3 regions of the Leisingera sp. ABM4_060 genome follow, and region 2 is predicted to be linked to each of the others. Evidence: riboswitches for the same ligand, from Rfam matches in the RefSeq annotation. Region 2 holds a riboswitch; each other region holds the start of a gene.
What was found. A riboswitch is a leader RNA that binds a small molecule or an ion and turns the genes downstream of it on or off. The one in region 2 is predicted to bind cobalamin.
Positions count from the first base shown of each region.

Region 1: it holds a riboswitch for cobalamin, as region 2 does, so the genes downstream of both, ACXAEH_RS19250 (hypothetical protein) here and ACXAEH_RS11435 (DUF1636 family protein) in region 2, are expected to answer to the same signal.
Region 3: it holds a riboswitch for cobalamin, as region 2 does, so the genes downstream of both, ACXAEH_RS17840 (aromatic ring-hydroxylating oxygenase subunit alpha) here and ACXAEH_RS11435 (DUF1636 family protein) in region 2, are expected to answer to the same signal.

Region 1 covers NZ_JBSWTX010000001.1:3,979,185-3,981,439, forward strand. Annotated here, with positions in the region: gene ACXAEH_RS19240 (protein-tyrosine phosphatase family protein) at 1-97, shown strand, start outside; gene ACXAEH_RS19245 (hypothetical protein) at 124-516, opposite strand; gene ACXAEH_RS19250 (hypothetical protein) at 660-1,064, opposite strand; cobalamin riboswitch at 1,174-1,392, opposite strand; gene ACXAEH_RS19255 (TetR/AcrR family transcriptional regulator) at 1,411-2,031, opposite strand; gene ACXAEH_RS19260 (alpha/beta hydrolase family protein) at 2,103-2,255, shown strand, end outside.
Region 2 covers NZ_JBSWTX010000001.1:2,360,455-2,362,709, forward strand. Annotated here, with positions in the region: gene ACXAEH_RS11430 (ABC transporter ATP-binding protein) at 1-741, opposite strand, end outside; gene ACXAEH_RS11435 (DUF1636 family protein) at 738-1,094, opposite strand; cobalamin riboswitch at 1,197-1,414, opposite strand; gene ACXAEH_RS11440 (GntR family transcriptional regulator) at 1,454-2,110, opposite strand.
Region 3 covers NZ_JBSWTX010000001.1:3,700,388-3,702,642, reverse strand. Annotated here, with positions in the region: gene ACXAEH_RS17840 (aromatic ring-hydroxylating oxygenase subunit alpha) at 1-1,050, opposite strand, end outside; cobalamin riboswitch at 1,159-1,357, opposite strand; gene ACXAEH_RS17835 (dihydrofolate reductase family protein) at 1,629-2,165, shown strand; gene ACXAEH_RS17830 (TetR/AcrR family transcriptional regulator) at 2,169-2,255, shown strand, end outside.

The DNA of each region.
Region 1 (2,255 bases), 1.6 Mb from region 2:
AGCACTGGCACGGCTGCGGGCCGTGCGGCCCTGCGCAGTAGAGACGGATGCGCAGCTGGACTGGGCCTGTGCCGGTGCGCGGCCTGCCGGCCTGTGACCCGCGCCGCGGCATGAACGGGACCTCTAGTCGAAGCTCAGGTCAAACCCGTCTCCGGCAATAAAAGGCGCCCGGAAATTCTCGCCGTGGAAATAATAAAGCCCCTGCGCCGCATCCTTGAGGATGGCATAGCAGCCCCATTCCGGTGTGTTCCACAACCCGGACCAGCTGGAGCAATACTGGCCGTCTTCGATCTTGTAGCGTGCTTCCGAAGGGGCAGCGTCGCCCTGCTTGATCCAGAGCGTCAGCCCGGATTGCGAGAAATACTGGCGGGTACGGCTCTCGAAATGCAGCCCTTCGATGGTCTTCCCGGTCAGCAGTTCTTTGATCTCATTGCTGGTCAGCGGCTGTTCGGCGGCGGAAACTGCCGCCGCGCAGGCAAGAACGGCAGCAGCAGCGGGCAGAAAGGTCCTAATCATCGGCAATCCCCGTGTTCAAAGTCTGAATAGCGGGAATTGCCTAGAGCTGATCCTGCGGACGGGCCAGCCCGGCGCAGAACACAATGCCGTCAGCCGGATGAGAAGGCGCCCGCAGAAACCGGTGCCGGCGCCTGGGTCGCGCGTTACAGCGCCAGCATCTGCTCCGCCCGCCGCGCCTCCGCCGTTTTCGGCAGCGCCTCCATCAGCGCGCAGGGGCGGGCGTCCAGTTTCGAGGCAGCAAAGCCGGTGCCATCGCGGCTGAGGATCGCATCGGCAAACCGGTCCAGCCCCTCACGCGGCGCGTCCTCGCCGACGCCGCAGTAAAGCCGGATCCGGTCATGGCTGGCTACGAACTGCGCCGGGCAGTTGCGCGGGCAGCCGTCCAGCGCGGTGGTGCCGGTGATTTCGAAATCTTCCTGGGTCAGCGGCTTGGCCTTGGTCATCGCCTCGGCCAGCTTGGCGATCATCCGCTCCGCCGCGGGGCAGGGCCGCCCCAGGTATTTGCAATCCGTTGCCGCATAGAAATGCGTCTGGTCGGTCCACATCATAATTGCGCCCTCCGCGCGTGGTGCGGGGAGCCTGCAGGACAAGAGACCGGATGAAATAGCGGGAGCCCCGCAGTGCCATCAGACCCTGTCCGGACACCCCGCCCGGGTTCGAGTTTCACATCCGATGGCAGGTCTCCTGACTTGCGGGTCGTCGCTTTCCCGATCCTTCCCGGCCTTATCAAGGCCAGTGGCTCTATCGGGGTCGCTCGCCGCTTACAGTTGCGGGGGCAGTCTCGGAATTGACCCGCTTGCGCAGGCCGCACCGTGTTCCCTATTCATCCCGGACACAAGATTTTGTGGCTCGGGAACCATCGCCACAAGCGGTAGCGGCTGGATCCCTGAGTTGTCAATCGTTTTTCTGCACCTGCATTGGGTTTGGCTGGGGCAGGTGAAGCTGCAGGTGCAGCCCGCGGATCACATCCGAATCGCGCCGCACCCGGGCCAGCTGCCAGCCGCCCTGCAGCAGGATATAGAAGGTCTCCGCCGCCGCGCGGGCCTCTTCCTCCACCAGGCCCAGGCGCCGCGCATGCGCCGCGGTGGCGCTGATCCAGCCCTCGAACAGCAGGGCGGCGTGCTGGTGGAAGGCCTCGTTCTCCGGCCCTTCGAACAGCGTCGCCGAGACCGGGCAGCCGCTCCATTTTCCCTGCATGTCAAACAGCTTGGCCAGCTTGTAGCAGACCGTCTTGGCGCCTTCCTGAAAACTGGGGGCAGGAGTGAAAGAGGCATCGATCAGCTGCAGCATCTGCTCTGACGCCCAATTGGCAGCCGCCAGCGCCAGGTCGGATTTGCCGTTAGGGAAATGGTGGTAGAGCGAACCCTTGGGCGCCCCGGCTTCGGTCAGAAGCTCGGCCAGCCCGGTGCCGCTGTAGCCTTTGTTGCGGAACAGGCTGGCGGCGGCCAGAATCAGCCGCTCGCGGGTTGGCAGGGGCTGGGCCGGAGCGGGTCCGGCTGTCGTCACGTCATCCATGGCGGTAGCTTGACAGCAATAGACCGGTTGGTCCAGTGATGTTGCTGGACCGATTGGTCTAGGAGGCGGCAATGCTGGACAGCAATGCAGATCAGACAGCGGCAGTGCGGGAGCAGGAGCTGCGGTTTCCCTCCGGGGACACCGTGCTGGCAGGGCGGCTTTACCAGCCGGCCGGGCAGCCGCGGACTGCTGTGGTGCTGAACGGGGCAACCGGGGTGCCGCAG
Region 2 (2,255 bases):
CATCCGCCCCTCGTGGGGCAAGCGCAGGTAGCTGACCCCGAAGGTGTCCTGCACGCTTTCCGGTGTCAGCACCTCGGCAGCCGGGCCGAAGGCGGTGAGGCGGGTGGCCTTCATCAGCGCCGCATGAGTGGCGAATTCGGGGATCATCACCAGGTCATGCACCACCATCACCACGGTGACCCCCAGCGAGGCGACCAGCGACAGCATCCGCCCCTTGGCATCCGGATCCAGGTGGTTGGTGGGTTCATCCAGGATCAGAAGGGCCGGCTCCTGCGCCAGGGCGCGGGCGATATGGGCGCGCTGGCGCTCGCCGCCCGACAGCTGGGCCATTGGCTTGCCCGCCTTATGGGCAAGGCCGGTGAGGTCCAGAATGCGGGCCAGAGCATCAGCGTCCTGCCCGGCGGAGCGCGCCCTGGCCAGCGGCATCTGGCCCAGCGCCACATAGTCGCGCAGCAGCAGCCGCCCGTCAGGCGCGGATTGCTGGCTGACGACGGCAATCAGCCGGGCGCGGTCCTCAGCCTTCATCTGCCGCAGGCTCTGCCCGCCGACCAGCACATCGCCAAGCGCCAGCGGCTCGATCCCGGACAGGAGGTTCAGCAGCGTCGACTTGCCTGCCCCGTTCGGGCCGGCAATGGCAAGCACGGCGCCCTTGTCCAGATCGAAGGAGACACCGCTGACAAGGGCATCGCCGTTCAGCGCGTAATATTCCAGCCCGCGCACGCTGAGGAAAGGCTGGGTCATGGCGCGGCCTCCGCCTTGATCCGCGGCAGCCTGGCCAAAGTTTTATCATACAACTGGGCCGGGCGTTCGCTGGCGTTGGTCCAGCCGGTCTCGCTGGCCAGGTACTGGTGCGCAAAGCGGGCCAGCGCTTCTGTGTCCGCCGGGGACTGGATGCCGCCAAAGAGGTATTGGGCTTTGCCCTCAGCCTGAAAGCCCACCGTCACCGGCCGGCCGCATCCGGCCATGCAATCAACGGCCCGCAGCGCAAAGCGCCCGGGGATGCGATCCGAGAGGGCCGCGCGCAGCCGGCTGGCCTCGACCGCGCCCTTGCAGGTGGCGCAGATCAGGATGGTGTGGTCACGAAATTCCAGCATGGTCCGCCTCGCAAATCTGCGTGCGCGGAGAGAAGCTGCCAGTCATGAGGGCACAGGAAACACGTGCCATAGAAGCCTCCTTCCAGGACGCCCCGCCCCGGGTTGGTTGAACATCTGATGGCAGGTCTCCTGACTCGCGGGTCGAGGCTTTGCTGCGCCTTCCCGCCCTTCTTTGGGGCAGTGGCTTGTGGCAGCATTGCTCTCCGCACACAGTTGCGGGGGCAGTCACGGAATTGGCGCCTGATGGCTACACCTCACCGTGTTCCCTTTTCATCTCCCCGGAAGTGGCCCCGGGGAAAACCATCACTGCCTTGTAAAAGCCCTGTCTCGGCTGTGTCAAGCGCGGGAAACGGCAGGCCTCATGCCACGCCCCACCAGCGCAGGGTCTGATCGCAGTGGCGGCGGATCGCTGCGGCTGCGGCCTGGGCATCGCGGCTTTCCAGGGCTTCGATCACGGCCAGGTGCTCTTCCATGGCCGAGACGATACGGACCTGCAGGAAGGGGCGCGCGTTCTGGATGATCGCAATGCGCATCCGGTTGGCGTTATAGGCCGCAGAAAGCTGAGCGTTTTCCAGCCCCGCTGCCAGGAAATCATGCAGCGACAGATCGACCTGAATAGCCTGCGGCGGCAGATCGCTGCCGGCATTCACACGGGCGGCCTCCAGCATCTGCTGGTGCCGTTCCTTCAGCGCTGCCAGACCGTCATAACTGCCATCTGCAACCCGCCGCCGCGCGCCCTCCTGATCCAGCACCATACGGAAATCAAGACAGTCGCGGATGATCTCCGGGCTTGCCTCCATCACCTGGATGCCGCGTTTCGGCAGGGTGATCAAAAGACCCTGGGAGCTGGCCTGTTTCACGGCTTCGCGCACCGCAGCCAGGGGGTAGTCCAGCAGCGTCACCAGTTGCGGCATCGACAGGAATTGCCCGGCCCGCAGCACCCCGCTGCGCAGGGCAGCCCACAGCGCTTCCTGAGCCTGATCCGCCAATAGCTGAACGTCCTGCGCCTTTCTCATTGCCTGTTCTCCCGCCGTCATTTCACGCACTTGCCTTAAGGTGCTATCTGAAATTCTTTATAGTCTATTTTATAGAATACCTCGTAACATGTTAGGTGCAAGCTCAATTTCGGCACAGGTTGGCGGCCCGCCCGCAGCAGGCCTC
Region 3 (2,255 bases), 1.3 Mb from region 2:
GACCTCGGTCAAGCGTTTCAGATCATAGTCCTGCCCCTCAACCGCATCCTTGTGCACCAGCCATTTGGTGGTGACTTCGGTTTCGGTGGGACTGATCGGGGTCACCCGGAACACGATGGAATGATCCGGCAGGAAGTGGTTCCAGGTGGTCGGGTAGTGGAATTTCAGCAATGTGCCCGCATCGGCGAACGGCACCCGGCCCAGCTTCTTCGTTACCGCCGCCTTGCCGTCCAGGGTATAGCTCTCGGCGCCCTCGTTCAGCGGCATCCGCGCCAGCCGGTGCTGACCGCGTTCGTCGATGGTAAAGGCGGACGGGACGCCCGCCGCCTCGATCCGGTCGAAATGCGTTTGCAAGTGCGCCGGTGTCTCGCCGCCTTCGATGCCGGTCACCGACGGGTCTTCCGGGAAGGTGCGGCACAGCGACGGGTGGTTGCCGCCGCAGTGATAGCACTCGCGGTTGTTCTCCCAGACCAGCTTCCAGTTGCCGTTCTCGATGATCGAGCTTTCATAGGCCACCTTGGCGTTACCCAGGTCATGCGGTTCCAGATACGGACGCGCCACAGCGGCAAAAGCATCGAAATCCGGCGCCTCATCGGCCAGACAGATATAGATCAGCCCCGCCAGATCACGGCAGTGCACCGGTTTCAGGCCATGCTTGGAGGCATCGAAGTCCGGCCCCATGTCACGCGCCCACAACAGCGAGCCGTCCAGCTCATAGGTCCACTGGTGGTAGGGGCAAACCAGCTTGGGCGAATTGCCTTTCTTGGCCTTGCACACAACCGAGCCGCGGTGGCGGCAGGCATTGTGGAAGGCGCGCACTTCGCCATCGGTGCCGCGCACGATGATGACATTGTAGGACCCCACCTGATGGGTCACGTAATTGCCCGCCTTCGGGATCTCGCAGGCCGGAATGGCAAACAGCCACTCGCGGTAGAAGATCTGGCGCATGTCCAGATCCAGAACCCCCGGATCGGTATAGAACGCCTGTTCCAGGGAATAGTTTTTCTGCCGGCCCATCAGCTTGGCCAGAATTTCGCTGTCCTGAAGCATCTGCTTCTCTCCTTTGCCGCATCCCCGCGGCGTCTTGGCTGGGTGCAGGCATGGGAAGAGAGATTGCAGGCCACGCGCCCGCAACCGCCCGACCGCCGCCCGCGGTTGACGTGTTTTCATGGCAAGGCTGGTTTCCGGACTGTCCCGGGGCCGCGTGGCGGCGGAGCCTGGCACCTTCCCGAGGCATGCGCCTCAGTGGTCTTTGCCAGGCCTGACCCGGGGTCACCGTTGCGGGGGCAGTGCCGGAGTTTCACCAGCTTCCCAATTCTCCGCCCCGAAAGGCGGCACCTTGCTGAGATGGAAAATGCCCGATCACGGGCCGGTCGGCGAAAACAAATCCGACCCGCCGAAACCGGAAAAAGACATGCATGTTTGCCGCTCTAAACCGCACAGGGTTGTCCAGAATCTCAAACCGGCACTCGCCAGCCTGTTTGCGGCAAGCGCTTATCTTTCATGCGTTTACCCGTTGCCCGCTGCCGCGAATTGATTCGCGGACACCCGAAAATGCGCCGGTCACTTGGAACTGGAACCACGATTAACTATATATCGTATAATTAATTGCGACTCAGGAGAACCAGATGACCACCGGCCACGTTTTCATCGCCACCAGCCTCGACGGCTTTGTGGCCCGCCAGGACCACTCGCTGGATTGGCTTTACAAACAGCCTGTTGCCGACGATGACGATGGCGGTTTTGCGGCCTTCATGGACAGCGTCGACGGGCTGGTCATGGGAACAGGATCATTCCGCACCCTGCTGGGGTTTGATGCATGGCCCTACGCCAAACCGGTTGTGGTGCTCAGCAGCAGCCTGACCGAACAGGACATTCCCGAGGAACTGAAGGACAAGGTACGCCTCAGCACCGCTGCACCCGCAGACCTTATGCAGGAACTGCAGGAAGAGGGCTGGAAACGCGCCTATATCGACGGCGGCCGGATGGTGCAGTCCTTCCTGCGGCAAGGGCTGATCGCGGATCTGACCATCACAACGGTCCCGATCCTGATCGGCAGCGGCATCCCGCTGTTCGGCAGCCTCGACCGTGACATCGACCTCCAGGTGGCAAGCTCCCGCACACTGCCCACCGGCATGGTCCAGACCACGTTCCGGGCGGCCTGACCCATGCCCCCGCGCAAAGGGCGCCCGCCCAGAGGCAGCCGGACCCTCAGCAAGGATGATGTGCTGAACCAGGCCCTGCAACTGCTCGAC